DNA from 4 places in the Streptomyces sp. NPDC048185 genome. Region 2 is predicted to be linked to each of the others. Evidence: riboswitches for the same ligand, from Rfam matches in the RefSeq annotation. Region 2 holds a riboswitch; each other region holds the start of a gene.

Region 1 (7,705 bases), on a different contig from region 2:
CAGGACCGGCACCGCGGCCAGCACACCCAGCAGGGCGAGGGTGCGCCAGCGCCGGAAGGTGATCAGCAGCTCGCTGCGGAGCAGCCCGAAGGACCACAGGCGGCTCGGCGGGCGCACGACGCCCGCGTTCCCGGCCCCTTCGACCGCTTCGCCGGCCCGTGCCGTCCCGGCCGGTGACGCCTCAGCCCGCGACATCGAAGCCCTCCCCCGTCAGCGCCACGAACGCGTCCTCCAGCGAGGCCCGTTCGACTCCGAAGCCGCGGACCCGCACCCCGGCCGTGACCAGCGCGGCGTTCAGGTCGGCGAGGTCGCCGCCCGGCGGCTCCGCCGTCACCCGGTCCTCGGCGACGACCACGTCCCCGGCGCCCCGTTCCTTCAGCACCCGTGCCGCCTCTCCCGTGTCCGGCGTGGTCACCACCAGCCGGCCGCGCGCCCCGGCCGCGAGGTCGGTGACCGCGCCCTGGGTGATCAGCCGGCCCCGTGCCATCACGGCCGCGTGCGTGCACACCTGCTCGATCTCGTCCAGCAGGTGCGAGGAGAGGAAGACGGTCGTGCCGTCGGAGGCCAGTTCGCGCACGAGGGTGCGGATCTCGCGCATGCCCTGGGGGTCGAGCCCGTTGGTGGGCTCGTCCAGCACCAGCAGGCGTCGCGGCTGCAGCAGCGCCGCCGCCAGGCCGAGGCGCTGCTTCATGCCGAGCGAGTACGCCTTCGCCTTCTTGCCCGCGGCCGCCGCGAGACCCACCCGCTCGAGCGCCGCCCCGACGCGCGCGCGCCGGGTGCGCGGGTCGGCGGTCGGGTCGGCGGCGTCGTAGCGCAGGAGGTTGTCGCGGCCGGAGAGGAAGCCGTACAGGGCGGGGCCCTCGATGAGGGCGCCGACCTGGGGCAGTACGGCGCGGGCGGCGCGCGGCACGGGCCGGCCCAGCACCCGTGCCGTGCCCGAGGTCGGCTCGATCAGGCCCATCAGCATGCGGATGGTGGTGGTCTTGCCGGAGCCGTTGGGGCCGAGGAAGCCGAAGACGCTGCCCGCCGGAACGGTCAGGTCCAGGCCGTCGACGGCGAGTTGTCCGCCGCGGTAGCGCTTGGTCAGCGCGCGGGTGGCGATGACGGCGTCACCCGTGCTCCCCGGTGCCGGGCCCTCCGGCTCCGCGGCGGACGGTTCACCCATCGGCTCCCTCTCCTCGTCGTGCGCGTACGGGCCGCGCGTCCGGCCCTACTTCGCGGCTTCGGCCGCCTTCACCAGCGCGTCCTTGGTGACCGCACCGGCGTAGACCTTGCCGTCGTCCGTGATCAGGGCGTTGACCAGGCGGGTCTTGAAGACCGTGCCCGAGCCGAAGTCGCCCTTGACCTGGTCGCCGAAGGAGCCGAGGAAGCCGCCCAGGTCACCGCCCGCGGAGGCGGTGGGCAGTCCCTGGCCGCCGGTGTCGAAGGCGGCGATCGCGTTCCAGCCCTCGCCGACGACCTTCAGGCCGCCCAGCTCCTCGGCGAGACCGCCGTCGGACTTCGGCTTCTGCTTCCGCTCCGGCGTCTCGGGCATCTCGTCGCCCTCGGTGACCTTCGCGCCCTTGGGCGGGGTGAAGTCGAACGTCGACGCGTCCGGCTTCGAGAAGCTGACCCGGGTGAAGCCCGCGTCCACGACGGCGGCGCCGCCGCCCGACGGGGTCAGCGTGAACTTCAACGGCATGCCGGTCTTCGCGTCGACGGCCACGCTGATCGCACCGACCGTGGAACCGGACTGCCTGGGCTTGATCACCAGCCGGTACGCGTCCCGGCCGGCCACCTGCGCGGTGCCGTCGACGGTCACGGACGTGGTGTCGTCGACCGCCTTCAGCGCCTGCTCGGTGAAGTCCTTCGGGGTGGCCGGCGCCTTCTCGGCGGGCCGCTCGGCACCGTCCTGCGTGGTGGAGTGGTAGACCTCGTTGGACTTGCTGTCGTAGCCCCAGACGTCCTTGCCGTCGTGGATCAGGCTGTACTCGGCGGCGTCCTCCAGCAGCGACAGCTTCTGCCGGTCGGGGCCGTCGGCCGCTACGCGCAGGGTGTGGGTGCCGGTGACCAGCTCGGTGAGCTTGGCGGACGGGTCCGCGGAGGAGCCCTCGTCGTCACCGCCGCCCGCACCGGGGCCGCCGGACATCCCGGCCATCAGGCCGCTCTCCAGGCCGCCGAGGTCCGGCAGGCCCAGGTCGGTGCTGATCCTGACGGTGCCGGACAGCTGCTGGACGTCCGACCGGGCGATCTTCTCGATGAGCTGCTGGGCCGTCACCTCCGGCAGGTCCGGGTCACCGGAGTCGGCGAGCGCGGGGACGAGCCCGATCGTGGCGGCCGCCACGCCCATCACCGCGACCGGGACGACGTACCGCGCGGCCCTGCGCCGTCCGGCGCGCGGCTCCGCGCCCTGCCCGGCGGTCGTGCTGTCGTCGGAATCGATCGGTGCCATGTGTGCCCTACCTCCGTCGTCGGCGGCGGCTGTCTCGCGACCTCGCACTGTTCACCCGTGAGCCGCCATTCTCACCCGAATCGGTGAGGAGTGGTGTTTTTCCGTGGTGTCCATCTGACCAAACCGGCCAGGGAGAAGCGTCAGACCGCGGGCTCAACTCCGCGTACTCCTGCGGGATGAGACGGAGGAGGTGAACCTCCCCCGCCCGGTAGGGGGAGAGCACCGCGCCGGCCGGGCGCGGTGCGGCCGGGAGGTCAGCCGGCCCGGTGGACCACCGCGTCGCACAGCTCGATCAGCGCGGCCTTGGCGTCGCACTCCCGCAGCGGGGCCAGCGCCGCACGGGCGTCCTTCGCGTACCGGACGGTGTCCCGCCGCGCCTGTTCGAGCGCGGGGTGGGCGCGCAGCAGGCGCAGCGCCTCGGCGTGCCGGGCGTCGTCGCTCAGGTCGGAGTCCAGCAGCTCGCACAGGGCGAGGTCCTCGGCGAGGCCCAGCCGGGCCGCCCTTTCGCGCAGCCGCAGCACCGGGAGGGTCGGGATGCCCTCGCGCAGGTCCGTGCCGGGCGTCTTGCCCGACTCGTGGGAGTCGGAGGCGATGTCCAGGACGTCGTCCGCGAGCTGGAAGGCGACGCCGAGCCGCTCGCCGTACTGGGTCAGCACGTCGACGACCGTCTCGTCGGCGCCGGACATCATCGCGCCGAACCGGCAGGAGACCGCGACCAGCGATCCCGTCTTGCCGCCGAGCACGTCGAGGTAGTGGTCGACGGGGTCCCGTCCGTCCTGCGGTCCGGCCGTCTCCAGGATCTGGCCGGTGACGAGCCGCTCGAACGCGAGGGCCTGCACCCGGACGGCCTCGGGCCCGAGGTCGGCGAGGATCTGGGAGGCACGGGCGAACAGGAAGTCACCGGTGAGGACGGCGACCGAGTTGCCCCAGCGGGTGTTCGCGCTGGGCACCCCGCGGCGCACGGCGGCCTCGTCCATCACGTCGTCGTGGTAGAGCGTGGCGAGGTGGGTCAGCTCCACGACCACGGCCGAGGGCACGATGCCGGGCGCGTAGGGGTCGCCGAACCGGGAGGCGAGCATCACCAGCAGCGGCCGGAACCGCTTGCCGCCGGCCCGCACCAGGTGCTGGGCGGCCTCCGTGATGAAGGGCACCTCGCTTTTGGTTGCCTCAAGCAACCCTTCCTCGACGGCCGCCAATCCGGTCTGGACATCGGCTTCCAGAGCCTGGTCCCGCACGCTCAGCCCGAACGGCCCGACGACGGTCACGAGGGATCTCCTGTCTGCTGGTGTCTACTGGCGATTACCTGGTTTGTCGATAGGTCGCTGCCACCACTCGAGTCAGCGTATCCGGTCACGTTTCGATCACCGCTAGCGCCCACCGTTACAGGCCGGTCGGTATCGGATCATGCACGGTATGTTTTTGATCAGGTGATATGAGCGGATATCGATCGACATCGCCAGAGACGTGCGAAACAGGACACGGCACGCCGAAAGCCGCCACCGAAGATCCCACCACCCCTCCCAACGGACCGCACCCCGAGAACGTCACCCATTCGACATCCGCTCCCCCGCCCCGAACGGGTGCCCGCGCAGGGCGACGGGACACCGGGCCGCGCGGTCGGCGGCGGAGCGCGGCACAGGGCGCGCACACCCGGCGGACAGCCCCGCCCCGGCCGCCCGCCCAAACGGCCCGCCATCGGCGGCCGGTTGGCCACCAGTTGGCCCTAATGCCCGATTTGCCGCCCTTGTTGAGGCCCGTGAGTTGGCTCACGCCGCCGCACCCGCCGGCCCGCGCGCCGCACCCCCGTCACGACCCCCGCCACCCCTTTGCCCCGTAGGCGAGTTGGGCCTTGGCAGTCGCAAAGGATCAAGCACCCCAAATCCCCCAGACCAAGGTCAACAGGCACGTCGGGTGATTCCTGCACTTGTTCCGGACATGTGCTCTCGCATACGTTCCCGGCCTGTCAGGCGGACGCCGAATCCTGCCACCGCCCGGCACACAGTCATCCACTCGAGACACTCGCAGGCAGGAGCGGGGGACCCAGGTAAGTCGCCGCGCCGGACACCACCGGAGCGGCTCGGGGTGAAGCCGTGCCCGTCAGGGCGCGGCCGGGCACCTCCCCGCCCGAACCCGACAGCTCACCTCGCAGGCGTTGGAGAGGGACACACACATGCCTGCCAACGGTCAGAACCGTCACGCCCGGACCAGCCGCCTCGCCCGCAAGCTCGCCGTCGCCGGCACCGGCGCCGCCGTGCTCGCCCTGCCGCTCATCGGCGCCGCCACCGCGTCCGCCGCCACCCCGGCCGCCACGACCACCGCCGCCACCACGGCGACCACGGCGTACCCGGACAACCTCGACGGCTGGATCCGCGAGTCGCTGGACATCATGGCCCAGCACGGGATCCCCGGGACGTACGACGGCATCCACCGCAACATCATGCGCGAGTCGTCCGGCAACCCGCTCGCCATCAACAACTGGGACATCAACGCCATCAACGGCACCCCGTCCAAGGGCCTGCTCCAGGTGATCGACCCGACCTTCCAGGCGTACCACGTCGCCGGCACCTCCTGGGACTCGTACGACCCGGTCGCCAACATCACCGCCGCCTGCAACTACGCGGCCGACCGGTACGGCTCGATCGACAACGTCTTCAGCGCGTACTGAGCCGTACCCGCCATGAGCCGTGACCAGGTCCCCTCGGCGGACGGGATCTAGTCGGCTCCGAAGATCCGCTCGAGGACGACGGCCACGCCGTCGTCCTCGTTCGTCGTGGTGACCTCGTCCGCGACCGCCTTGAGCTCGGGGTGGGCGCCCGCCATGGCGACCCCGCGGGCCGCCCAGTGGAACATGGGGATGTCGTTGGGCATGTCCCCGAAGGCGATCGTCCGCCGCCGGCTCAGCCCCAGGTGCTCGGCGGCGAGCGCCAGACCGGTCGCCTTGGTGACCCCGCACGGCTGGAGCTCCACCGTCCCCGGCCCCGACATGGTGACCGTCGCGAGCGAGCCGACCACCGCGCGCGCCGTCGCCGCCAGCTCGTCGTCGGACAGGTCGGGATGGCGCAGCAGCACCTTGCTGATCGGCGCGCTCCACAGCTCGTCGCGCCGCTCGACGCGCACCGCGGGCAGCGTCGGGTGGGGCATCAGATAGCCCGGCTCGATGAGGGTCAGCCCGTCGACCCCGTCCTGGTCGACCGCGGCGTACACCTCCCCCACCTCGGCCTCGATCTTGCCGAGTGCGGTCTCCGCCAGCTCCCGGTCCAGGGTGACCGACCACAGCATCCGGTGCGCGCCCGCGTCGTACACCTGCGCGCCCTGTCCGCACACCGCGAGCCCCGTGCAGCCGAGGCCGTCGAGCAGGGAGCGCACCCTCGGTGCCGGGCGGCCCGTCACCACCAGGTGCCGGGCTCCGGCCCGGGCCACCCGTGCCAGCGCGGCCAGCGACCGGTCGGAGACGGTGTCGTCGCCGCGCAGCAGCGTTCCGTCGAGGTCGGTGGCGACGAGGGCATATGCGGTGCGGTCCATGATCAGAGAATACGGACACCGCACCTGTCCGACTCACCCACGACCGGATGCGCACGAGGACGTTCGCAGGTGTCCGAAACCTGACACAACATCGTCTAAAGGCGGTTAAAGGCCTGTGCACCAGTTGGCAACAACATGCTCTGCCTTCTACCCTCCGGACGGCCCCGGGGGTACCTTCCTTCTGTCCAGGGGGGACTTGATCGGGGGGTCGGGTTGAACGGCGGACGTGTACGTGTGTTCAGGCCGCAGGAGCTGGGCGAGGGGGAGAGGGAACGCTGGCGTGCGCTGCGCGCCGCGTCGAGGTCGCCGCGCAGTCCGTTCATGGAGCCGGAGTTCACCGAGGCCGTCGGCCGGGTACGGCCCGGGGCGCGGGTGGCGGTGCTGTACGAGGGCGGTGAGGCCGCCGGTTTCCTGCCGCACGAGCGCGGGCCGCTGGGCCAGGGCCGGGCGATCGGACTCGGGGTCTCGGACTGCCAGGGCGCGGTGCTGCGGCCGGGCCTCGCCCCGGACACCCGCCAACTGCTGCGGGCCTGCTCCCTGTCGAGCCTGGCCTTCGACAACCTGGAGGCCGAGCAGGCCCTGTTCGTGCCGTACGCCGCCGAGGAACACACCTCCTACGTCATCGACGTGGAGAAGGGGTACGAGGCGTACGAGAGCGTGCTGCGCGCCCAGTCCCCGAAGTTCCTGAAGACCACGCTCGCCAAGGAGCGCAGGCTGGGCCGCCAGGCCGGGGAGGTGCGCTTCGTGTTCGACGAGCGCGAACCGGCCGCGCTGCGCACGCTGATGGAGTGGAAGTCGGCGCAGTACCGCAGGACGGGCCGCCGGGACCGGTTCGCGCAGGAGTGGATCACCCGGCTCGTCGGACGGCTCGCCGAGACCCGGGCGCCCCAGTGCACGGGCACGCTGTCCGTGCTCTACGCCGGCGGCCGGCCCGTCGCCGCGCACTTCGGACTGCGCTCGGCCTCGGTGCTGGCCTGCTGGTTCCCGGCGTACGACCCGGACTTCGCGAAGTACTCGCCGGGACTGGTGCTGCACCTGCGGATGGCCGAGGCCGCCGCCGCCGAGGGGATCGGCCTGCTCGACATGGGGCGGGGCGCGGCGGAGTACAAGGACTCGCTGAAGACCGGCGAACTGCCCGTGTACGAGGGAACGGTGACGCGTCCGGGAGCGGGCGCCGCGCTGCAGTGGCTCGGCCGCGAGCCGGCCCGACGGGCGCACGGTTTCGTGCGCGGCCGGCCGCGGCTGGCGTCGCTGGCGGCACGCACGCTGAAGGGGGCGGCCCGGCTGCGCCGGTCGTGACGCCAGGGGCAACCACGAGGGGGTGGGGCGCATGGCCGGAGCACGGCGTGCGCGGCAGGAGACACGGCACGAGATCGAGAGGTTCCTGAGCACCGAGCCGGTGCAGGTCGCCGAGCTGGATCTCGGGGACGGGGAGGAGGCCGGCCTCGGGCCGGGCCCGGGCGGTCCGCCGGTGACGTCCGGCGCGGTGTTCGTGCTGGTCCGCAGGAAGGGCCGGCCCGTGGGCACGCTGCTCGGGCGGGTGCCCGAAGGCGCCGACCCGGCGCGGACGCTGGCCGCGCTCGCCCGGCGGGCGCTTCCGGCGGCGCCGCCCGGGCCGGTGTCCGGGCCCGGGCCCGCCGCGCCGGCCGGTGCGCCGTCCGCCCCGCCGTCCGTCAGTGTCGTCGTCGCCACCCGGGAACGTGCCGGGCAGCTCGCCCGCGCGCTGGACTCCCTGCTCGCGCAGGACCATCC
Region 2 (7,705 bases):
GTCGACGGGGCCGTCGATGTCGCGCACCGAGCGGCGGGCGGGCACCCCGTCGAGTTCCTCCAGGTCGTCGGGGAAGGCCTTGTTCACGGCGTGGAGCCGGCCGGTGTAGCCCGCGTCCCGGATGTTGCCGAGGATGCTGCGGCCGACGCCGCCCGGGGTGCGGCCGGTGCCGATGACGGCGACGGAGCCCGGCTGGAGCAGGCGCTGCACCGAGCGCCCTTCCGCGCGCTGTTCGCGCGCGTACTGCACGGCGAGGGAACGGTCGGTGGGCTCGAGGCCGAACTCCAGGCGGACGACGCCGTCCTCGAAGCTCCGCTTCTGGGTGTACCCGGCGTCCATGAACACCTTGATCATCTTGGTGTTGGCGGGCAGCACCTCGGCGGCGAAGCGGCGGATGCCGCGCTCCCGGGCGACGGCGGCGATGTGCTCCAGGAGCGCGGAGGCGACACCGCGGCCCTGGTGGGCGTCCTGGACGAGGAAGGCGACCTCGGCCTCGTCGGCCGGGGCGGAGGCGGGCGCTCCGCCGGCGCCGATGCGGTCGTAGCGTACGGTGGCGATGAACTCGCCGCCGATCGTGGCCGCGAGTCCCACCCGGTCCACAAAGTCGTGGTGCGTGAAGCGGTGGACGTCCTTGGCGGACAGGCGAGGGTACGGCGCGAAGAAGCGGTAGTACTTCGACTCGTCGGAGACCTGCTCGTAGAAGCTGACCAGGCGCTCGGCGTCATCGACGGTGATGGGGCGGACGCGCGCGGTGCCGCCGTCGCGCAGCACCACGTCGGCCTCCCAGTGAGCGGGGTACTCGTGCCGGTCCGGCGAGGTCTGCATGGGCCCCAGAGTACGGCTCGCGTACGACAACGGCGCGGGGCAGTCTGTGGAGGACGGAACGTCGGGCCGAGGCCGCGGTCCGACGACCACCCGGGCGGCGCACAGCCGTCCAGCCATGCTTCACGATGTGGGAAACTGGTCTAGACAACCTGAACACCTGAAGGGCAGCAACACATGGCTGAGCGCCGCGTCAACGTCGGCTGGGCCGAGGGCCTCCACGCCCGCCCCGCCTCCATCTTCGTCCGAGCCGCCACGGCCACAGGCGTCCCGGTGACGATCGCCAAGGCCGACGGCAACCCCGTCAACGCGGCCTCCATGCTGGCCGTCCTGGGCCTGGGCGCCCAGGGCGGTGAGGAGATCGTCCTCGCCTCCGACGCCGAGGGCGCGGACGCCGCCCTGGACCGGCTGGCGAAGCTGGTCTCCGAGGGTCTCGAGGAGCTTCCCGAGACCGTCTGATGTGACGGCACACCGAAAAGGCCCGCCCGGACCACCGGGCGGGCCTTTTCCTTGCCCTGTTCCGGGCAGCCGCATTCCAGGCCGCCGAATTCCGGCAGTCCTGTTCCGGGCAGCCCCGTTCCGGGTGCCCTTTTCGAGCAGCAGGAGAAAGCCCCCCGGAATAGCCCCCCTTTGTATACGGCACCCGTGTTAATGCCGCAGGCTCGGCGTGTTTACGGGACGTTGCGCATTCCTCACACCGCCCGGTCGGTCGCCGGAGATGAAGCGCAACCGGTGCGCCGCCGCCGACCGCTCGACATGCAGCGCCATGAGCGCCCGCGCGCGGTCGCCGTCGCCGCGCGCCACCGCGTCCACGACCGCGCAGTGCTCCGCCCACGGCTCCGCCGCGCCGCGCGGCGTCTCCACCACGTACATCCAGTCGATCTTGCGGCGCAGTTGGGTCAGCATCGCCGTGAGCGAGGGACTGCCGGCGGCCTGCGCCAGGGTCTCGTGGAACCAGCCGTCCAGCGCACGCAGGTCCTCGCCGTGACCCTGCCTCGCGCGCTCCTGACCGAGCCTGACCAGGCCGCGCAGCACCTTGAGGTGGGCCTCGGTGCGCCGCCGGGCCGCTCGGGAGGCGCCGAGGGGCTCCAGCAGCGTGCGGGTCTCGAGCAGGTCGGCGGCCTCCTGTTCGGTCGGTTCCGCGACGCACGCGCCCGCGTGCCGCCGGGTCACCACGAAGCCCTCGGCCTCCAGGGTGCGCAGGGCCTCACGGACGGGGACGCGGGAGACGCCGTAGCGGCGGGCGAGCAGTTCCTCGGTGAGCCGGCCGCCGCGGCCGTGGACACCGGCGACGATGTCGTCCCGGATGGCCGTGCACACCAAGTGCGCCGGAATACTCATGTCCGACCTCCGCATTGATCCCCGCGAAACGGCGACGATGGACGCGCGTTTTCCGTGACTCTAGGCCAATGAGACGCGCTTTCGGACAGGCGCCGGGAATTCAGGGAAATTTTTTGGACATTTACGGGCCGGGAAAGGACCGGAGCCCGGGCTGGAACGGGGACCGGAACCCGGGCCGGGAAAACCGGAAGGCCCCGGCTCGGGAGCCGGGGCCTTCGGGGTGCCGTACCGTTCGTCGTCAGACGTTCACGCCGTGCGAGCGGAGGTAGGCGACCGGATCCATGTCCGAGCCGTACTCCGGGCTCGTGCGGGCCTCGAAGTGCAGGTGCGGGCCGGTGACGTTGCCGGTGGCACCGGAGAGGCCGATCTGCTGACCCGCCTCGACCGACTGGCCGACCGTGACGCCGATGGACGACAGGTGCCCGTACTGGGTGTACGTGCCGTCGTGCATCTTGATCACGACCTGGTTGCCGTACGCGCCGCCCCAGCCGGTCTCGACGACGGTGCCGACGCCGACCGCGTGCACCGAGGTGCCGGTGGAGGCGTGGAAGTCGATGCCGGTGTGGCTGCCGGAGGACCACAGGGAGCTGCCGGCCTGGTAGGCCGTGGAGACGTAGGAGCCGGTGATCGGCGCGACGAAGGTGTTGAGGCGCCGGCGCTCGGCTTCGCGCGCGGCGCGCTCCTTGGCCTCGCGCGCCTCCTTGGCGGCCTCCGCGACCCGCTCGCGCGCGGCCTCCATCGCCGCCTCGCGGGCGGCGGCGTCCTGGGCGGCCTGCTTCTGCGCGGTGGCCTGGGCGTCGATCTCGTCGGCGATGGAGTCGCCGATGGTGACGACCGGGGTGAGTCCGCTCTGCTCGACCTCGGGCTCGGCGGCGAGGGCCGGGGCAGCGAGGGTGCCGACGACGCCGGTGGTGGCGAGGGCCGCGACGCCCGCCGCTCGGGCGGTGGTGCGGTGGATGCGGCTGGGACGGCGGTGCTTCCCGGTGGCGCGCGTGAACGCCATGTAGAGGCTGTTTCCTTTCCTTCCCTCTCGCCTACCGGGTTAGCTGACGGGTTCGGAGCAGGAAGGTCTCCTACGGACCCCCTCGCCGGAGCGCGGGCGTCCGATTCACCCCAGGGACTGCGATGGGTCCCCGGCTCCCCTGGCTCGCGCCGTACGGGGACTCGGCGATGACTGTCCGGTGCCGCGGGTGCGGCGCACTGCCTGACGAACAGCCCGGACGACGCTAAACGCGGCTGTCTTCAATACTCAAACGCAACCGGGTTTTTGTAGCGCACGCCACAGGGCAGACGGGCAGCCTCTCTCCCAATTCGGACATACGACGGCCCTGGTGACGTTCGGGTCACCAGGGCCGTCGCACGGGCGTGCCGCTACTCGGCGGCCACGATGGTGACTTGGCCGATGCCGAGGGCCTCGACGGGCTCCTTGATCTGCGCCGCGTCACCGACGAGGACCGTGACCAGTCGGTCGACCGGGAAGGCGTTGACGACGGCCGCGGTGGCCTCCACGGTGCCGGTGGCGGCCAGTTGGCGGTACAGCGCGGCCTGGTAGTCGTCGGGCAGGTGCTGCTCGACCTGGTCGGCCAGCGTGCTCGCCACGGCCGCCGCCGTCTCGTACTTCAGCGGCGCCACTCCCACCAGGTTCTGCACGGCGACGTCCCGCTCGGCGTCGGTGAGCCCGCCCTCGGCGAGCGTGCGCAGCACCGTCCACAGGTCCTGCAGTGCCGGGCCGGTGTTGGGTGTGTCGACCGAGCCGCTGATGGCCAGCATCGCGGCGCCCGTCCCGTCGGGCGCGGAGCGCAGGACCTGCCCGAACGCCCGCACGCCGTAGGTGTAGCCCTTCTCCTCGCGCAGCACGCGGTCCAGGCGGGAGGTGAGGGTCCCGCCGAGGCAGTAGGTGCCGAGGACCTGTGCGGGCCACACGCGGTCGTGCCGGTCGGCTCCGGTGCGGCCGATCAGCAGCTGCGTCTGGACGGCGCCGGGGCGGTCCACGATGACGACCCGTCCGGTGTCGTCGGCGGTCACCGGCGGCACGGGGCGCGGCTCGGCGGCGGAGCCGGTCCACGCGCCGAGGGTGTCGCCGAGCAGCGCGTCGAGGTCGACGTCGGTGAGGTCGCCGACGATCACGGCGGTGGCCGTGGCGGGGCGGACGTGCTTCTCGTAGAAGGCCCGGACGGCCGCCGCGTCGATGGCCGCGACCGTCTCCTCCGTGCCCTGCCGCGGGCGCGACATCCGCGAGTCCGCCGGGAACAGCTCCTTGGAGAGCTCCTTGGCGGCGCGGCGGGAGGGGTTGGCCAGCTCGTGCGGGATCTCGTCGAGCCGGTTGCGCACCAGCCGCTCGACCTCGCTGTCGGCGAAGGCGGGCGACCTGAGCGCGTCGGCGACCAGGCCGAGGGCCTTGGCGAGGCGCGAGACCGGCACCTCGAGGCTCAGCCGGACGCCGGGGTGGTCCGCGTGCGCGTCGAGGGTGGCGCCGCAGCGCTCCAGCTCCGCGGCGAACTCCTCGGCGGAGTGCTTGTCGGTGCCCTCGGAGAACGCGCGCGCCATGATCGTGGCGACACCGTCCAGGCCGGCGGGCTCGGCGTCCAGCGGGGCGTTCAGCGACACCTCGACGGCGACGACCTGCTGACCGGGGCGGTGGCAGCGCAGCACGGTGAGGCCGTTGTCGAGGCTGCCGCGCTCGGGGGCCGGGAACGCCCACGGCTTGGGCTCGCCGGGGTGCGGCTGGGAATGGAATTCCATGGTGGCGAGCTCGGTCACTTGGCCGCCTCCTCGTTCTCGTCGGTGGCGTCGGCGTCGGTCACGGAGACGGTGACGGTGGTCTCGTCGGCGGGGGCGGTCGGCTCGTAGACGAGCACCGCGCGGTTGTCGGGGCGCAGACGGGCCTTGGCGACCTCCTGCACCTCCTCGGCCGTCACCTCGAGCACCCGCTGTACGGCGGTGAGGGCGAGCTGCGGGTCGCCGAACAGGACGGCGTAACGGCACAGTTCGTCGGCGCGGCCGGCGACCGTGCCGAGCCGGTCGAGCCACTCGCGCTCGAGCTGGGCCTGGGCGCGCTCCATCTCCTCGGCCGTCGGGCCCTCCTCGGCGAACCGGGCGAGCTCCTCGTCGATGGCGGTCTCGATGACGGGCACCTCGACGTCACCGGACGTCTTCACGTCCAGCCAGCCCAGGGAGGGCGCCCCGGCGAGCCGCAGCAGGCCGAAGCCGGCGGCCACGGCCGTGCGGTCGCGCCGTACGAGCCGGTTGTACAGGCGGGACGACTCGCCGCCGCCCAGGACCGTGAGGGCCAGGTCGGCCGCGTCGCACGCGCGCGTGCCGTCCTCGGGGAGGCGGTAGGCCGCCATCAGCGCGCGGGCCGGGACCTCCTCCTCGACGACCTCGCGCAGCTGCTCGCCCATGACGTCGGGCAGCGAGCCGTCCCGGGGGGCGGGCTTGCCGTCGTGCGAGGCGATGGAGCCGAAGTACTTCTCGATCCAGGCGAGCGTCTGCTCGGGGTCGATGTCGCCGACGACGGACAGCACCGCGTTGTTCGGCGCGTAGTAGGTGCGGAAGAACGCGCGCGCGTCCTCCAGCGTCGCCGCGTCCAGGTCGGCCATCGAGCCGATCGGCGTGTGGTGGTAGGGGTGGCCCTCCGGGTACGCGAGGGCGGTCAGCCTCTCGAACGCGGTGCCGTAGGGCACGTTGTCGTAGCGCTGGCGGCGCTCGTTCTTGACGACGTCCCGCTGGTTCTCCATGGACTCCTCGTCCAGGGCGGCGAGCAGGGAGCCCATCCGGTCGGCCTCCAGCCAGAGGGCGAGCTCCAGCTGGTGGGCGGGCATCGTCTCGAAGTAGTTGGTGCGCTCGAAGCTGGTGGTGCCGTTGAGCGAGCCGCCGGCTCCCTGCACCAGCTCGAAGTGCCCGTTGCCCTTGACCTGGGCGGAGCCCTGGAACATCAGGTGCTCGAAAAGGTGAGCCAGGCCGGTACGCCCCTTGACTTCGTGGCGCGAGCCGACGTCGTACCAGAGGCACACCGCCGCGACCGGGGTCAGGTGGTCCTCGGAGAGCACCACGCGCAGGCCGTTGGCCAGGCGGTGCTCGGTCGCTGTCAGGCCGCCGGAGCCTGCCTGGGCTGTGGCCGTGTGACCCATGGGCATGTACGTCCCTTCGATCGCGGAATCTTCGTGGAGTCATCGGGCGGAACCGCGGAATTCCGCCGGTCCTGCCACTGTATGCAAGCGTGCGGGCCGCCGGTGGAGTTCCCGGCCCTCGTACGCCGAGAGCGAGCACGGGTCGGCGGGCCGCCGGGGACGACGGCGCGGGGCGAGGGCGTACCCTGCGGGCAGCGCCGGGCCGGGCAGCCCGTGACGGGTCCTGGTCGGTCGCTGTCAGTGCCGCGGTCCACAATGGACCGCGTCAGATCACCGTTCACGCTTCAGCAAGGAGCCGGCAGCGATGGCCCGCCGTAGTACGAAGACCCCGCCGCCCGACGACTCGTACGAGGAGAAGATCCTCGACATCGACGTCGTCGACGAGATGCAGGGCTCCTTCCTCGAGTACGCGTACTCGGTCATCTACTCCCGTGCGCTGCCGGACGCCCGCGACGGCCTCAAGCCGGTGCACCGCCGCATCGTGTACCAGATGAGCGAGATGGGTCTGCGGCCCGAGCGCGGCTACGTGAAGTGCGCCCGTGTCGTCGGCGAGGTCATGGGCAAGCTGCACCCGCACGGTGACGCGTCGATCTACGACGCCCTGGTGCGCATGGCCCAGCCCTTCTCCATGCGCGTGCCCCTGGTGGACGGCCACGGCAACTTCGGCTCCCTGGGCAACGACGACCCGCCGGCCGCCATGCGGTACACCGAGTGCCGGATGGCCGAGGCCACCAGCCTGATGACGGAGTCGATCGACGAGGACACCGTCGACTTCGGCCCCAACTACGACGGCCAGGAGCAGGAGCCGGTGGCCCTGCCCGCCGCCTTCCCCAACCTGCTGGTCAACGGCGCGTCCGGCATCGCGGTCGGCATGGCCACGAACATGCCGCCGCACAACCTGCGCGAGGTGATCGCGGCCGCGCGGCACCTGATCCGGCACCCGAACGCGGACCTCGAAGCGCTGATGAAGCACGTGCCGGGCCCGGACCTGCCCACCGGCGGCCGGATCGTCGGCCTGCCCGGCATCCGCGACGCCTACGAGACGGGCCGCGGCACGTTCAAGATCCGCGCGACGGTGTCCGTGGAGACCGTGACGGCCCGCCGCAAGGGCCTGGTCGTCACCGAGCTGCCCTTCGCGGTGGGCCCCGAGAAGGTCATCGCGAAGATCAAGGATCTGGTCGGCTCGAAGAAGCTCCAGGGCATCGCGGACGTCAAGGACCTGACCGACCGCGAGCACGGACTGCGTCTGGTCATCGAGATCAAGAACGGCTTCGTGCCCGAGGCCGTCCTGGAGCAGCTCTACAAGCTGACGCCGATGGAGGAGTCCTTCGGCATCAACAACGTCGCCCTGGTCGACGGCCAGCCCCTCACGCTGGGCCTCAAGGAGCTGCTGGAGGTCTACCTCGACCACC
Region 3 (7,705 bases), on a different contig from region 2:
CTGCCGGACTGGTGCACCGCCCGCACCGCGACGGTGTGGCTGCCCAGGGGCAGGGTCGTGTTCGCGGAGGTGGCCGTACCGGAAGCGGTGACGACGGGCTTGCCGTCGACCAGCAGTTCGAAGCTCTTGATGAGCGACGCGGGCGTGGTGGCCTGCCACTTCACGCTCACGGCGCCCCTGGTGTAGTACGTCGTACCGGACAGGTTCGCGCCGCCGACCGAGGCCACCTTCAGCCCCTGCACCGGGCCGGCCGCCCAGGCACGCACGGCCGGCAGCTGGGCGTAGAGGGAGTTGCCGGGGCACTGGGTGTTGTAGCCGTCGCGGTGGCCGGAGATCCGGTTGAAGGTGTACGCGGTGCCCGCGGTGAAGCCGGTGCCGAAGTAGTTCTTCTGGCTCGCCCCGGCGCTGAGCCGCACCGTGCCGGCCGGGTCGGCGCCGTACTGGCCGAGCTTCCAGGCGGCGACGCGGGCGACGGAGGCCAGCGCGGCACCGGAGGCACCGGTGGAGGTGTACTCACCGAGCACCGCGATGCCGGCGGACTCCCGGTTCCAGCCGTAGGTGTGCGCACCGAGCACCGGCAGGTCGGTGCCGCCCTTGCGGCCCTCGAAGACGGTGCCGCACTTGTCGACCAGGAAGTTGTAGCCGATGTCGTTCCAGTGGTTGACCTGCGTGTGGTACGCGTAGATGCCCCGCACGATCGACGCGGAGTCGGCGCAGGAGTAGTCGTTGGCCCCGTCGGTGTGGTGGACGAAGACGGCCTTCACGTCGTCGTTGTACTCGGACGGGTCGGGGCTGAGCGACTCGTCGGCGCCCCAGCCGGCGCGCGAGGTCACCGGCGGCTTGGGCACCGTGGACGGCCGCGCGGGCGGCGGCGCCGTGGGCGTGGTGGCCGACGGGCCCGGGGACGCGGAGCCGGAAGGCGGCCCGGCCGGAGAGCCGGTCGGCGTGGACGGGGCCGTGGTGTCCGTGGCTGCCGGGGACGCGGGACCGGCCGGGTCGCCGGACGTGCCGGTCGGGTCGTCCGTCGGCGTCACGGCCGTGCCGTCGGTGGGTGTCGTGGAATCGGTGGGCGTGGCCGCCGGGGTGCCCTCCTCGGCGACGAAGGCCGCCGGGCCGGTCGCCTGGGTCTCCGCCTTGGTCACCACCCCCGGGTCGACCAGGTTGACCTCCAGGCCCTTGGGCAGCGTGCCGGTGGTGCCGTCCTCGTGGAGCACCTGGGCCTGGACGCCGTCGGAGGGCCCGACCCACAGCGGCTCGGACGCGCCGCGCATCCCGGCCTCCGGGTCCTCCGGCGGGTCGATGTTCACGTCGAGGTCGTGCCAGGCGCCCCACTCACCGCTCTCCAGGTCGCGGGTGCGCACCTGCGCCCGCCCGTCGAGCCCTTCGACGGGCCCCGACCAGGACACACCGACCAGCGAGAACTGCGCGGTCCCCGTGCGGGGCAGCTCCCGCTTGCCGCGCGCGGTGCCCTTCAGCGCGAGGTCGTAGACCTTCACGGGCCGCTTGGCCCGGCCTGCCGGACCGGGGTCGTCGGACGGGCTGGCGACCGCGTACGTCACCACGCCCCCGCCCCCCAGGACCACGGCACCGAGCGTCAGCCACGCCCGCCGTCTCAGGCTCAGCGGTCTGTACGCGTGCGACGAACGACGACTCATGACAAATCCCCACCCCAGAGCAAGCCGGCCGGCCAAGGCCTCAGACATCAACGTGAGGCACACCCGTCACACGGGTGGCCCCTCCCCTACAGCGCGCCGCACACGACGAACATCACGGCGGTGACGAGGTGCCCCCGCTCGCGACGCCTGTCCGGCACGCCGAGCGGTGAGCCGAGCGACACCGTACCGGGCGCCGGCGGAACGGGCGCCTAGGGTGGCCCCGCCGCACCCGTCGTCCCACCGCCTCACCGGAGTACGCCCATGCCCCTCCCGTACGTCCTCCTCTCCGCCGCCGTGTCCCTCGACGGCTACCTGGACGACACCGGCCCCGAGCGGCTCCTGCTGTCCTCCCCGGCCGACTTCGACCGGGTCGACGAGGTGCGGGCGTCCGTCGACGCGATCCTGGTCGGCGCCGGAACGATCCGGGCCGACAACCCGCGGCTGCTCGTGAACTCGGCCGGGCGACGGGCCGCGCGGGCCGCCGCGGGGAAGCCGGAGTACCCGGTGAAGGTCACGGTCAGCGCGTCGGGCGAGCTGGACCCGACGGCGGCCTTCTGGCACACCGGCGGCGACAAGGTCCTCCTGACCACCGACGAGGGCGCCCGGCGGGCCCACGCGCTCGGGCTCGCCGCCGACGTCGTCCCGCTCGGGCGCGTGTTCGAATGGCGGCCGGCGCTGGAGTACCTGCACGACCGGCGGGGTGTGCGGCGGCTGATGGTGGAGGGCGGGGGGACCGTGCACAGCCGGCTGTTGCAGCAGGAGCTCGCCGACGAGCTGCAGCTCGTCCTCGCCCCCCTGTTCGTCGGCGACCCGGCCGCTCCCCGGCTGTTCGGGCCCGGCGACTACCGGCGCGGGCGGCTCCGGCTGGTGGAGACCCGGCGGATCGAGGACGTCGTGCTCATGCGCTACCGGCCGACCGCCCCGGGCGCCGCCGGTCACGTGTCCGCCGCCGACCGGCACTGGCTGGCGCTCGCCTGCGAGCTGGCCGAGCTGTGCCCGCCGTCCGGCACGGCGTTCAGCGTGGGGGCGGTGGTCGTCGCCGCCGACGGGACGGAGCTCGCGCGGGGCCATTCGCGGGAGGAAGGCGACCCGGTCGTGCACGCCGAGGAGGCCGCGCTCGCCAAGATCGACGCAGCCGATCCGCGGCTCGCGACCGCCACCGTCTACAGCAGCCTGGAGCCGTGCGCCCGCCGCGCCTCCCGGCCCGCCCCGTGCGCCCGGCTGATCCTCGACGCCGGGGTGCGCCGGGTGGTCACCGCCTGGCGGGAACCGGACACGTTCGTGCCGGGGGCCGACGGCAGCGGGGTGCTCGCCGCCGGGGGCGCCGTGGTCGTCGTCGTGCCGGAACACGAGGCGGCGGCGAAGGGTCCGAACCGTCACCTGCTGGGCCACTGAGATACGCGTGTGCGTTCCGCTCCCGACATGACGTACACTGGAGACACAACGACGCGGGGTGGAGCAGCTCGGTAGCTCGCTGGGCTCATAACCCAGAGGTCGCAGGTTCAAATCCTGTCCCCGCTACTCAAGGCCGAAGGCCGGAATCCTCAGGGATTCCGGCCTTCGGTGTCTCCGCGTGTCCGTCACCCGACCGGCCGCCACGGCTCGCCCCCCGTCCCTCCTCCGGGAAACCTGGGAGGCGGGACGGCAAACGGCGTGGACGTGCAGGGGCGGCGGGAGACGAGTGGTGCGGCCAGGTGACGTGGACGGCGAAGGACCGTATGCCAGGTCCGGCGGCCGGCTGTCCGGCGTCCCCGTGCCCGGCCCGGGCCTCGGCGCCGCCCCGATGCCCGTACCGCCCGTCCGGCCGGTGCGGCGGCGGACCCCGTACGGCCGGACCTTCGTGCGCCTGCTCCCCGTCCTGCTGATCGTCGTCGCCGTCGTGTACGACCTCCTCACCCCCCGGTACTTCACCGCGGGGCCCCTCTGGACGGCCGCGCCCCTGGTCGCGGCGCCCCTCTACTCGCGGCGCGACACCCTGCTCACCGGCCTCGCCGTGGTCGCCGCCGTCATCGGGCTCCAGCTCGGCAAGGGCGTCATCCACTACGTGGACTCGCTCACCGAGCTGATCACCATCGCGACGGTCGCCGCCCTCGCCGTCTTCGTGAACGCCTTCGTCCGCCGCACCGACGAGCGCCTCGCCTCCGCCCGTGAGATCGCCGAGGCCGCCCAGCGCGCCGTGCTGCCCGAGCCCGCCGAACGGATCGGCGGCTTCGAGATCGCCGCCTGCTACGAGGCGGCGCAGGCGGACGCCTTCATCGGCGGCGACCTGTACGCGGTGCAGGACAGTGCCCGCGGCGTGCGGCTCATCGTCGGAGACGTGCGCGGCAAGGGCATGGGCGCGGTGGCCGCCGTCGCCGTGGTGATCGGTGCCTTCCGGGAGGCCGCCGAGCAGGAGGCGACGCTGGAGGCGGTCGCGCAGCGGCTGGAGCGGGCGCTGGCGCGCGAGGGCACCCGCCGGGACGGGCTGGACGCCTTCGAGGGGTTCACCACCGCCGTCCTCGCCGAACTGCCGCACGGCGAGGGCATCGTCCGCGTCGTCAACCGCGGCCACCCGCCGCCGCTGCTGCTGCACGCCGACGGCACCGTGCACCCGGTGCAGGACGGGGAGTTCGCGCTGCCGCTCGGCATGGGCGAGCTCGGGGTGTGGCCCGACCGGGCGCAGCAGAGCGGGCTTCCCGGCGGAGCCACCCTGCTGCTGTACACCGACGGGCTGTCCGAGGCCCGTGACGCCCAGGGCCGGTTCTACGACCCCCACGCGCGGCTGGCCGGCCGCGTCTTCCGCCACCCGGCCCACCTGCTCGAAACCCTCGCCGACGAGGTGCGCGAGCACTCCGGGGGCGGCACGACGGACGACATGGCGCTGCTCGCCGTCCGCCGCCGGGCCTGAGCGGTGCGGCGACCCCCCTCGATCGCCGTCACGGGTGGTGACGGCACGACCGCCCTCCGCATAACAACTGACACACCGTCATAAACGCGTGATGTGAAGTCGTGACCTGAGAGGCGGTCAACTCGCCCCCATATGTGTCTCAATGAGGCGTACGTCCCGGCCGGTATCCCTAATGATCAAGCGGAACGGCTTGGAATCAGCACCTCGCGTCTATTAACGTTCGATAACGCAGCGCGGTCGTCCCAGCCGTCACAGAAGGCGGCTCCGTGCGCACGCGCCGAATCCCGTGAGGGAACCGGGGAACCACCACTTGGGGTGAATCGGGCGTATGCCGCCGTGGCTACACGGCGCGTATACGCGCGTAGGAGACCTTCCTGCTCCGAACCCGTCAGCTAACCCGGTAGGCGGAAGGAAGGAAAGGAGTACGCCCACGTGGCGTCCAACCGGCCTGCCCCCGAGGCCCCGTTCGTGCCCGGCACGCACGACACCGAAACCTTCGGCTACGACGGCTACCGTGCCGAAGAGGGCCCCTGGGAGGAGTGGAATCCCACCGCGGAGTCCATCCGTCCGGTACGCGGCCGGCACCGTGTCGCCAAGCAGCGCGGCGGGCTCGCCCGCAGCTCCACCGTCCTCGGCGTCGGCGTCATCGCGGCCGTCGGAGCGGGCGGCATGGCCAGCGCGCAGACCGGCAAGCCGCCGGTGTCCATCTCGATGCCCGATCTGCCGAACGTCGGCTCGCTCATCTCCGACGACGAGCCGGAGCCCGAGGGTTCCGCCACCCCGCTCAGCGGCATCGGTATGACCGCCGACGACACCGCCGAGGGCACCACCGACGCCGGTGAGGTCCTGCGGGCGCGCATCATGCAGCAGGCCGAGCAGCAGCAGGTCCAGGTCGAGACCAAGGCCGCCGCCGAGGCCGCCGCCAAGGCCGAGAAGGAGGCCGCCGAGGCCGCCGCCAAGGCGGAGAAGGAGGCCGAGGCCAAGGCCGCCGCCGCCAAGAAGAAGGCGGAGGAGGAGGCCGCGAAGAAGGCCGAGGCCGAGCGGCTCGCCGAGCTGGCCAAGCAGTTCACGCTGCCGACCTCCTCGTACACGATCACCTCGACCTTCGGCCAGGCCGGGTCCATGTGGTCCTCCGGCCACCACACCGGCCTCGACTTCGCCGCGCCCACGGGCACCCTCATCAAGGCCGTCCACACCGGCACGATCACCGAGGCGGGCTGGGCGGGCGCCTACGGCTACCGCACCATCCTGACCCTGGACGACGGCACCGAGCTGTGGTTCTGCCACCAGTCGTCGATCAGCGTCGGCGTCGGCCAGAAGGTCAGCACCGGGGACGTCATCGGCCGCGTGGGCGCCACGGGCAACGTCACCGGACCGCACCTGCACTTCGAGGTCCACGTCGGCGGTGCCGAGGGCGGCGTCGACCCGGCCGCGTGGCTGCAGGGCAAGGGCCTCACCCCCTGAGGACACGGGCGCCCGGAAGAGGCGCCCACCTTCGGATCCCGGCGGTCCTGACGGCGACCCCCCGACGTCAGGGCTGCCGGTTTGCGCGATCTTTGCGTCCGGCCCCCGCACCCTCGGAATGACCGGTTCCGGTGCGCTTGTTGTCGTAGGACATGACTTCTCTGCGCAAGCTCGGCTCCTCCGACCTCGAGGTCTTCCCGCTCTCCCTCGGCGGCAACGTCTTCGGCTGGACCGCCGACCAGGACACCTCCTTCGCCGTCCTCGACGCCTACACCGCCGCCGGCGGCAACTTCGTCGACACCGCCGACGCCTACTCCGCGTGGGTCGAGGGCAACAGCGGCGGCGAGTCCGAGACCCTCATCGGCAAGTGGCTCGCGACCCGCGGCAACCGCGCCGACATCGTGATCGCCACGAAGGTCAGCCAGCACCCGGAGTACCCCGGTCTGTCCGCCGCCAACATCAAGGCCGCCGCCGACGCCTCGCTGCGCCGCCTGGGCACCGACCACATCGACCTCTACTACACCCACTTCGACAAGCCCGAGGTGCCGGTCGAGGAGATCATCGGCGCGCTCGACGAACTGGTGCGCGCGGGCAAGGTCCGGTACATCGCCGCCTCCAACATCACCCCCGAGCGGCTCGCGGCGTCCCTGGAGTTCTCGGACCGCGAGGGCCTCGCCCGGTACGTGGCCCTGCAGCCCCACTACAACCTGGTCTCGCGGGACACGTACGAGGGCGGGCTGCGCGACCTCGCCGAGCGGGCCGGTCTGGCCGCCGTTCCGTACTACGCCCTCGCGGCCGGCTTCCTCACGGGCAAGTACCGGCCCGGCACGGCCGTCGACAGCCCCCGGGCGGGCGGCGCCGCCAAGCACCTGGAGAGCGAGCGCGGCCGGCGGGTGCTCACCGCCCTGGACGAGATCTCCGAGGCCCACGGCGTGCCCGTCGCCACGGTGGCCCTGGCCTGGCTGGCGGCCCAGCCGACGGTGGCCGCGCCGATCGCGTCCGCGCGGACGGTCGAGCAGCTGCCGGCGCTGCTGGGGCTGGCGGAGCTGGAGCTGACGGAGGCGGAGGTGCTCAGGCTGACCGAGGCGTCCGCCTGAGGGCCTCTCCCGGCGCCCGCTACGACCGGTACGGGTTGTACGGCGGGTACGCGGCGTACGCGGAGTGGGGGGCGTGGGCGGCGTACGCGGTGACGTGCGGGGCCTGCGCGGCGTACGGGACGGGCGCGGGTGCCGCGTGCGCCCCGTACGCCGGCCAGTGCGGTGCGGCCACCGGGACGGGCGGCGCCGTGACCCGGGCCGCGTGGTCCAGAGCCGGGCGCGCCGTCTCCCGCCGGCGCCACAGCTCGGTCAGCAACTCGCGCTCCCGTACGACGTAGTCGGCGCCCGCCCTGCCCCGGCGCCCGCGCTGCCGCAGGAACGCCAGCGAGGTCGCGTACGCCTCGTACTCCGCCACCGTCCGCGCCGCCCGCTTCCCGGCGTGCCGACGGGCGTGCTGCCGGGCGATGCGGCGGGCCCGCATCGAGCCGAGCACGAACGGTTCGGCCGGTGCCAGCCAGCCGGCCACCGCGTAGACGGGCAGCTCGGCCCGGATGACGCCGAGTTCGCGCTGCCGGGTCCAGACCGCGAGCCAGGTCAGCAGGCCGAACACCGGCACCATGAACGCCCCGTACACGGCGAAGAAGCCGTACTCACCGAGCGAG
Region 4 (7,705 bases), on a different contig from region 2:
GTCTTCGGCGACGAGACGGCGACCACGCCGGAAGAGGTCAGGGAGCACTGGCTGCGCACCAAGGCGGTGGAGAAGCAGCGCACCTCGGTCACCGAGGGCGTCCCCCTCGGCCAGCCGGGCCTGGCCCTCGCCGCCAAACTGGCCTCCCGGGTCCGCACGGCGGGCCTGGAGGTGCCGCTCCCCACGGGCGAGGGCATCGGCTACGACCTCCTCGCCCTGGCGGCCCGCGCCGAGTCCGAGGGCACGGACCCGGAGGCGGCCCTGAGAGCGGCGGCGCGCGCGTACCGGGACGCGATCAGGGAGGTCGAGGGGTGACCGGCCGGCCCGTCCCCGACGGCCCGGCTCCCGAGCTGTTCACCTGGGAGTTCGCGAGCGATCCCTACCCCGCCTACGCCTGGCTGCGCGAGCACGCCCCCGTGCACCGCACGACGCTGCCCAGCGGCGTGGAGGCGTGGCTGGTCACCCGGTACGCCGACGCCCGGCAGGCCCTCGCCGACCAGCGGCTGTCCAAGAACCCGGCGCACCACGACGAGCCCGCGCACGCGAAGGGCAAGACCGGCATCCCGGGTGAGCGCAAGGCCGAGCTGATGACCCATCTGCTCAACATCGACCCGCCGGACCACACCAGGCTGCGCCGGCTGGTGAGCAAGGCGTTCACACCGCGGCGCGTCGCCGAGTTCGCGCCACGGGTGCAGGAGCTCGCCGACGACCTGATCGACCGGTTCGCCGCCGCCGGCTCGGCCGACCTCATCCACGAGTTCGCCTTCCCCCTGCCCATCTACGCCATCTGCGACCTGCTCGGCGTCCCCCGCGAGGACCAGGACGACTTCCGGGACTGGGCGGGCATGATGATCCGTCACGGGGGCGGTCCCCGCGGCGGCGTCGCACGGTCGGTGAAGAAGATGCGGGGCTACCTCGCCGACCTCATCCACCGCAAGCGCGCCGCGCTGCCGGCCGAGCCCGGCCCAGGCGAGGACCTCATCTCCGCTCTCATCCGCGCCTCCGACCACGGCGAGCACCTCACCGAGAACGAGGCCGCGGCGATGGCGTTCATCCTTTTGTTCGCGGGCTTCGAGACCACGGTCAATCTCGTCGGCAACGGCCTGTACGCCCTGCTCACCCACCCCGGGCAGCGGGCCCGTCTGCAGGCGTCCCTCGCCGCCGGGGAACGCGGCCTGCTGGAGACCGGGGTGGAGGAGCTCCTCCGCTACGACGGCCCCGTGGAGCTCGCCACCTGGCGCTTCGCCACCGAGGCGCTCACCGTCGGCGGGCAGGACATCGCCCCCGGAGATCCCGTCCTCGTCGTCCTGGCCGCCGCCGACCGGGACCCGGAGCGGTTCCCCGACCCCGACACCCTCGACCTCTCCCGCCGGGACAGCCAGCACCTCGGATACGGCCACGGCATCCACTACTGCCTCGGGGCCCCGCTCGCCCGGCTGGAGGGGCAGACCGCGCTCGCCACGCTCCTCACGCGGCTCCCGGACCTGGCCCTCGCCGCGGATCCGGCCGAGCTGCGCTGGCGCGGCGGTCTCATCATGCGGGGGCTGCGCACGCTTCCGGTGTCCTTCACACCGGTCCCGTCGCCGCGCGAGAACGATCCGTCACCCACGCAAAGGTGACACGCGCTCACCTCTGTGATCTTCACGTGATCTGCGCGGCATGAACTTGTGACAAGCGATCATCTGCCTATACGTTCACGGATCAGCGTGGCGCCGAGCATCACTCGCCGCGCCGTCCCCGCTGTCTCGTGAAAGGTCGTCGCATGCTCTCCGGGAACGGTCGTCACCGTCGCCCCCGCCAGGCTCCCGCCCTGGTCGTCGCTGCCGGAGTCACCGGCTCCGCCATCGCGATCCCGCTCCTGGGGGCCACCGGCGCCCACGCGGCCGACGGAACGAACTGGGACCGGGTCGCCGAGTGCGAGACGGGCGGCGCCTGGAGCCAGAACAGCGGCAACGGGTACTACGGCGGCCTGCAGCTGTCCCAGGACATGTGGGAGCAGTACGGCGGTCTGAGCTATGCCTCGAGTGCCGACCAGGCGAGCCGCTCGCAGCAGATAGCCGTCGCCGAGAAGGTGCTCGCGGCCCAGGGCATCGCCGCCTGGCCGACCTGCGGCCTGCTCGCGGGGCTGGGCAACGACTCGGGAATCCTCGGCGGCGGCTCCGGCGGCTCGGGTGACGGGGCGTCGGCGGGGGAGGAGGGGGCGGATGCACCGGGTACGTCCGAGTCATCCGGTCTGACCGGTTCCACCGAGTCCGCCCCTGAATCGTCCTCTTCGGCGACCCCTTCTCCGTCCCCGTCGCGGCACCAGTCCCCGTCGCCCTCCGCCCCGGCCACGACTGATGCCGCGTCGGGCGCCGGGGACGAAACGACCAAGTCCGACACGTCCACCCCGTCCGGCACCCCGGCCGGCGGTGACGCGCAGGCGTCCGGCAGCGCGGGCGCCACCGCGTCGGACGGTGACGAGTCCGGCAAGTCGGGGCAGAGCGACGCCGCTTCGGGGCTCACCGGCACCGAAGAGCCCGCGACCGGCCGGCACCGCGGCGGGAGCGCGGAGGAGGGCGCCGTGGACGGCCGTACGGCGGACTCGTCGGGGCGGCACGCCTCGCGCGACGAGGAGGGCGGTCGCGGTCTCACGGACGGCTCGTACACCGTGCGTTCGGGCGACAGCCTGTGGGGCATCGCCGACTCCCTTGACCTCACCGGCGGGTGGCACGCCCTCTATGCCGACAACAAGGACGTCGTCGGCGCCGACCCGGACCACATCCTGCCCGGTCAGACGCTCACAGTCGGGGGCGAACCGGTGCAGAACCAGGGGTAGTTCGCGTCACGATTAGAGATCGTATGTCCGTTTTGGATCACGTGAGAGATAGGTCTCAGAAGCCGTGATCGTCTTTGAAAAACCGCGGAGCGCGTGCTTACGGTCATGACCGCTCGCCACCGCGGGCCCCGGCCGCCGCAACGCCGAATCCTGCCAGTGGCGGTACGGGAACAGTCGTCGCGTCAAGCGCCGCAGGCAGGAGCGGGGGACCCAAGGTAAGTGCCGCAACGGGCAGCGATCCGGAGCGGCTAGGGGTGGAGCCGAGTCCCGCAAGGGACCCGGCCGGGCAACTCAACCGGCCCGAACCCGACAGCTCACCTCGCAGGCGTCGGTGAGGGGATCAACCATGCTGTTTTCCGACAAGGGCAAGCACCGTCGTCCGTCCAAGGCCACCCGTGTCATCGCCGTCGCCGGCGTCACCGGTGCCGCCGTCGCCGCCCCGCTGATGGCGGCCGGCAACGCCTCCGCCGCCACCGCGTCCGAGTGGGACACCGTCGCCCAGTGCGAGTCCGGCGGCAACTGGTCCATCAACACCGGCAACGGCTACTACGGCGGTCTGCAGTTCTCGGCCTCCACCTGGGCCGCCTACGGCGGTACGCAGTACGCCTCGACCGCCGACCAGGCGAGCAAGACGCAGCAGATCGCGGTCGCCGAGAAGGTGCTCGCCAGCCAGGGCAAGGGCGCCTGGCCGGTCTGCGGCACCGGCCTGTCGGGCGCCGCGTACTCCGGCGGCTCCGGCGAGAGCCAGGACAGCGGCTCCTCGCAGTCCTCCGGCTCGCAGAGCCAGAGCAGCGGTTCCACGGCCGAGCGCTCCACCGAGCAGAAGGCCTCCCGCTCCTCCGAGCGTCCGGCCGCCAAGGCCGAGACCAAGGCCGAGAAGAAGACCGTCACCACCCCGACCGGCAAGAAGGTCGAGAAGGGTGACGGCGAGTACAAGGTCGTCAAGGGCGACACGCTCAGCTCGATCGCCGCGGAGCACCACGTCAAGGGCGGCTGGGCGAAGCTGTTCAAGCTGAACGACGACATCGTCGACGAGGCCGACCTGATCTACCCGGGCCAGCAGCTGCACCTCAAGTAAGCGGCGGCCCGCCCTGCTCCCGCCCCGGTGCGTGTTCCCCCGTACGCACCGGGGCGGGTTTTTCACGTCCGGGTCACGTCCCGGCGGCCGGGGGAGCCTCCCCGATTTCCGTGAACGGTCTTTGTTCCGTTCGGAAACAATTTACTCTCGGTTCTGTCCACCGGGTGGGCGACCGGCTGGCCGATCGCCCGGAGCCGGTTAGGCTCGTCCCGCAGAACCGCTGCGGTCCTCGCGGACCCGCGTCACACCGAAGCGTCACATTGAAGAAGGAGATGCTCGTGCCGTCCATCGACGTCGTCGTAGCCCGGGAAATCCTGGACTCCCGAGGCAACCCCACGGTCGAGGTCGAGGTCGGCCTCGACGACGGCAGCACGGGGCGTGCCGCCGTTCCGTCCGGCGCCTCCACCGGTGCCTTCGAGGCCATCGAGCTCCGTGACGGCGACCCCAACCGCTACCAGGGCAAGGGTGTCGAGAAGGCCGTTCTGGCCGTCATCGAGCAGATCGGCCCGGAGCTCGTCGGCTACGACGCCACCGAGCAGCGCCTGATCGACCAGGCCATGTTCGACCTGGACGCCACCGACAACAAGGGCTCGCTGGGCGCCAACGCCATCCTCGGCGTCTCCCTCGCCGTCGCCCACGCCGCCTCCGAGGCCAGCGACCTGCCGCTGTTCCGCTACCTGGGCGGTCCGAACGCGCACCTGCTGCCGGTGCCGATGATGAACATCCTGAACGGCGGCTCGCACGCCGACTCCAACGTGGACATCCAGGAGTTCATGATCGCCCCGATCGGCGCGGAGTCCTTCTCCGAGGCGCTGCGCTGGGGCACCGAGGTCTACCACACCCTCAAGAAGGTGCTGAAGGGCAAGGGCCTGGCCACCGGCCTCGGCGACGAGGGCGGCTTCGCCCCGAACCTCGGCTCCAACCGCGAGGCCCTCGACCTCATCCTCGAGGCCATCAAGGAGGCCGGCTACACCCCGGGCGAGCAGATCGCGCTCGCCCTGGACGTCGCCGCGTCCGAGTTCTACAAGGACGGCTCCTACACCTTCGAGGGCAAGGAGCGCTCGGCCGCCGAGATGACCGAGTACTACGCCGAGCTGGTCGAGGCGTACCCGCTGGTCTCCATCGAGGACCCGCTGTTCGAGGACGACTGGGAGGGCTGGAAGACCATCACCGACAAGCTCGGTGACAAGGTCCAGCTCGTCGGCGACGACCTGTTCGTCACCAACCCGGAGCGCCTGGCCCGCGGCATCGAGGACGGCGCCGCCAACGCCCTGCTGGTCAAGGTCAACCAGATCGGTTCGCTGACCGAGACCCTGGACGCCGTGGAGCTGGCCCAGCGCAACGGCTTCAAGTGCATGATGTCCCACCGCTCCGGCGAGACCGAGGACGTCACCATCGCCGACCTCGCCGTCGCCACCAACTGCGGCCAGATCAAGACCGGCGCCCCGGCCCGCTCCGAGCGCGTCGCCAAGTACAACCAGCTGCTGCGCATCGAGGAGATCCTCGACGACGCCGCGGTGTACGCCGGCCGCAGCGCGTTCCCGCGCTTCAAGGGCTGACACAAGTAAAGAAGCGTCGTACGTACGTCCCCGTACCCGGTCCCGTACCGTGTGCGGGGACGTACGCGCGTGCACGGGAGGCGGAGACCAGATGGCCGTGAAGGACCGGGACCGTTTCTCCACCGCGACCAGAATCCGGATCATCGGGGAACAGACCGCGGCCCGGGTCTACCGCTCGCAGACCAAGCGCCAGGCCCGCCGCTCCCGGCTGACCGGCCGGGCGGCGCTGCTCGCGATGGTGCTGTGCTCGCTCGTCGTGGCGCTCGCCTACCCGATACGGCAGTACGTCGCCCAGCGCGCGGAGATCGCCGACCTGCGCGAGGAGCAGGCGCGGACCCGGCAGCGGGTGGAGGACCTGCGCGACCTCAAGGCACGCTGGCAGGACGACGCGTACGCCGAGCAGCAGATTCGCCTGCGGCTGCACTACGTGATGCCGGGGGAGACGGGCTTCGTCGTCGTCGACCCGCACGCGGCGGCGCAGTCGCGCACCGACGTCGGGGCGGCCGGCCGTCCCTGGTACCGGAACGTGTGGGACGGGGTCGACAAGGCCGACGCCGCCGCCCACCGGCAGTGACTCAACAGGAAGACCAGCAGAAGACAGTCATGCAGACTCCCCCGCCGACCACCCCGCGCACCGAACCGACCGACGCGGACGTGGCGGCCTTCAAGCAGCAGCTCGGACGCCCTCCGCGCGGCCTGCGCGCCATCGCGCACCGCTGCCCCTGCGGGCAGCCGGACGTCGTGGAGACGGCGCCGCGGCTGCCCGACGGCACGCCGTTCCCCACGCTGTACTACCTGACGTGCCCGAAGGCGGCCTCCGCGATCGGCACGCTGGAGGCGAACGGCGTGATGAAGGAGATGACCGAGCGGCTGGCCGCCGATCCGGAGCTGGCCGCCGCCTACCGGGCCGCGCACGAGGACTACGTCCGGCGGCGCGACGAGATCGAGGAGCTCACCGGCTTCCCGAGCGCGGGCGGCATGCCCGACCGGGTGAAGTGCCTGCACGTGCTGGTCGCCCACTCGCTGGCGGCCGGTCCCGGCGTCAACCCGCTGGGCGACGAGGCGATCGCGATGCTGCCGGAGTGGTGGCGCAAGGGGCCGTGCGTGACGGTCTCCGAGACGTGCGGGGAGGAGGGCCGGTGACCCGGGTCGCCGCCATCGACTGCGGTACGAACTCCATCCGGCTGCTGGTGGCCGACGCGGACCCGGCGACGGGCGAGCTGACCGACCTGGACCGGCGCATGACCATCGTGCGGCTCGGGCAGGGCGTCGACCGCACGGGGCGGCTGGCGCCCGAGGCGCTGGAGCGCACGTTCGCCGCCTGCCGCGAGTACGCCGGGATCATCAAGAGGCACGGTGCCGAGCGGCTGCGCTTCGTGGCGACGTCCGCCTCCCGGGACGCGGAGAACCGGGACGAGTTCGTGCGGGGGGTGCTGGACATCCTCGGCGTGGAGCCGGAGGTCATCTCCGGTGACCAGGAGGCCGAGTTCTCCTTCACCGGCGCGACGAAGGAGCTGACCGGCCGCGCGGACCTCGACAAGCCCTTCCTGGTCGTGGACATCGGCGGCGGCTCGACCGAGTTCGTCGTCGGCGACGACCACGTGCGGGCCGCCCGCTCCGTGGACGTCGGGTGCGTCCGGATGACGGAGCGGCACCTGGTCCGCGACGGCGCGGTGACCGACCCCCCGTCCGAGGAGCAGATCGCGGCCGTACGGGGCGACGTGGAGGCGGCGCTGGACCTCGCCGAGCGGTCCGTGCCGCTGCGCGAGGCGCGCACGCTGGTCGGTCTGGCGGGGTCCGTCACGACCGTGTCGGCGATCGCGCAGGAGCTGCCGGAGTACGACTCGGCCGCCATCCACCACTCCCGTATCTCCCGCGACCGGGTCCGTGAGATCACGGAGTGGCTGCTGCGCTCCACCCACGCCGAACGCGCCGCGGTGCCCTCGATGCATCCGGGCCGGGTGGACGTGATCGCGGCCGGGGCGCTGGTGCTCCTGTCGATCATGGAGCGGACGGGTGCGGAGGAGGTCGTCGTGAGCGAGCACGACATCCTCGACGGCATCGCGTGGTCGGTGGCGTAGGGGTCCGCGGTGGCTCTCTGAGCAGGCCGGACAACGTTTGAGCACGGTCGGGGGCCCCGCGAGGGCCCCCGACGACACTCCGTCGGGAAAACTTCGTGAAGTTCTTCACAAGGAATTCGGTCCCGGCGGACGGTCGAGGGCCGTCGGTTGACCCTTTTGGGGGTTCAAC

The links. Region 2 has a riboswitch for cyclic di-AMP ahead of ACGF3H_RS14155 (M23 family metallopeptidase). Riboswitches for the same ligand answer to the same signal wherever they lie in the genome.
Region 1: another riboswitch for cyclic di-AMP. It lies ahead of ACGF3H_RS22675 (transglycosylase SLT domain-containing protein); the one in region 2 lies ahead of ACGF3H_RS14155 (M23 family metallopeptidase).
Region 3: another riboswitch for cyclic di-AMP. It lies ahead of ACGF3H_RS10635 (M23 family metallopeptidase); the one in region 2 lies ahead of ACGF3H_RS14155 (M23 family metallopeptidase).
Region 4: another riboswitch for cyclic di-AMP. It lies ahead of ACGF3H_RS20560 (transglycosylase family protein); the one in region 2 lies ahead of ACGF3H_RS14155 (M23 family metallopeptidase).

What each region holds. Positions count from the first base shown of each region.
Region 1 covers NZ_JBIDAN010000007.1:330,241-337,945, forward strand. Annotated here, with positions in the region: gene ACGF3H_RS22655 (ABC transporter permease) at 1-195, opposite strand, end outside; gene ACGF3H_RS22660 (ABC transporter ATP-binding protein) at 182-1,165, opposite strand; gene ACGF3H_RS22665 (DUF2092 domain-containing protein) at 1,211-2,431, opposite strand; gene ACGF3H_RS22670 (polyprenyl synthetase family protein) at 2,686-3,696, opposite strand; cyclic di-AMP (ydaO/yuaA leader) riboswitch at 4,394-4,598, shown strand; gene ACGF3H_RS22675 (transglycosylase SLT domain-containing protein) at 4,602-5,096, shown strand; gene ACGF3H_RS22680 (HAD family hydrolase) at 5,144-5,953, opposite strand; gene ACGF3H_RS22685 (GNAT family N-acetyltransferase) at 6,188-7,252, shown strand; gene ACGF3H_RS22690 (glycosyltransferase) at 7,284-7,705, shown strand, end outside.
Region 2 covers NZ_JBIDAN010000004.1:110,079-117,783, reverse strand. Annotated here, with positions in the region: gene ACGF3H_RS14170 (GNAT family N-acetyltransferase) at 1-825, opposite strand, end outside; gene ACGF3H_RS14165 (HPr family phosphocarrier protein) at 1,000-1,281, shown strand; gene ACGF3H_RS14160 (GntR family transcriptional regulator) at 1,471-2,163, opposite strand; gene ACGF3H_RS14155 (M23 family metallopeptidase) at 2,402-3,166, opposite strand; cyclic di-AMP (ydaO/yuaA leader) riboswitch at 3,180-3,343, opposite strand; gene ACGF3H_RS14150 (pitrilysin family protein) at 3,535-4,923, opposite strand; gene ACGF3H_RS14145 (pitrilysin family protein) at 4,920-6,299, opposite strand; gene ACGF3H_RS14140 (DNA topoisomerase IV subunit A) at 6,598-7,705, shown strand, end outside.
Region 3 covers NZ_JBIDAN010000003.1:16,866-24,570, reverse strand. Annotated here, with positions in the region: gene ACGF3H_RS10655 (N-acetylmuramoyl-L-alanine amidase) at 1-1,655, opposite strand, end outside; gene ACGF3H_RS10650 (dihydrofolate reductase family protein) at 1,917-3,050, shown strand; tRNA gene ACGF3H_RS10645 (tRNA-Met) at 3,103-3,176, shown strand; gene ACGF3H_RS10640 (PP2C family protein-serine/threonine phosphatase) at 3,340-4,542, shown strand; cyclic di-AMP (ydaO/yuaA leader) riboswitch at 4,808-4,963, shown strand; gene ACGF3H_RS10635 (M23 family metallopeptidase) at 4,975-6,006, shown strand; gene ACGF3H_RS10630 (aldo/keto reductase) at 6,159-7,103, shown strand; gene ACGF3H_RS10625 (PrsW family intramembrane metalloprotease) at 7,123-7,705, opposite strand, start outside.
Region 4 covers NZ_JBIDAN010000006.1:411,609-419,313, forward strand. Annotated here, with positions in the region: gene ACGF3H_RS20545 (nucleoside triphosphate pyrophosphohydrolase) at 1-315, shown strand, start outside; gene ACGF3H_RS20550 (cytochrome P450) at 312-1,619, shown strand; gene ACGF3H_RS20555 (transglycosylase family protein) at 1,763-2,818, shown strand; cyclic di-AMP (ydaO/yuaA leader) riboswitch at 2,996-3,161, shown strand; gene ACGF3H_RS20560 (transglycosylase family protein) at 3,165-3,896, shown strand; gene eno (phosphopyruvate hydratase) at 4,175-5,455, shown strand; gene ACGF3H_RS20570 (septum formation initiator family protein) at 5,547-6,029, shown strand; gene ACGF3H_RS20575 (DUF501 domain-containing protein) at 6,059-6,598, shown strand; gene ACGF3H_RS20580 (Ppx/GppA phosphatase family protein) at 6,595-7,536, shown strand.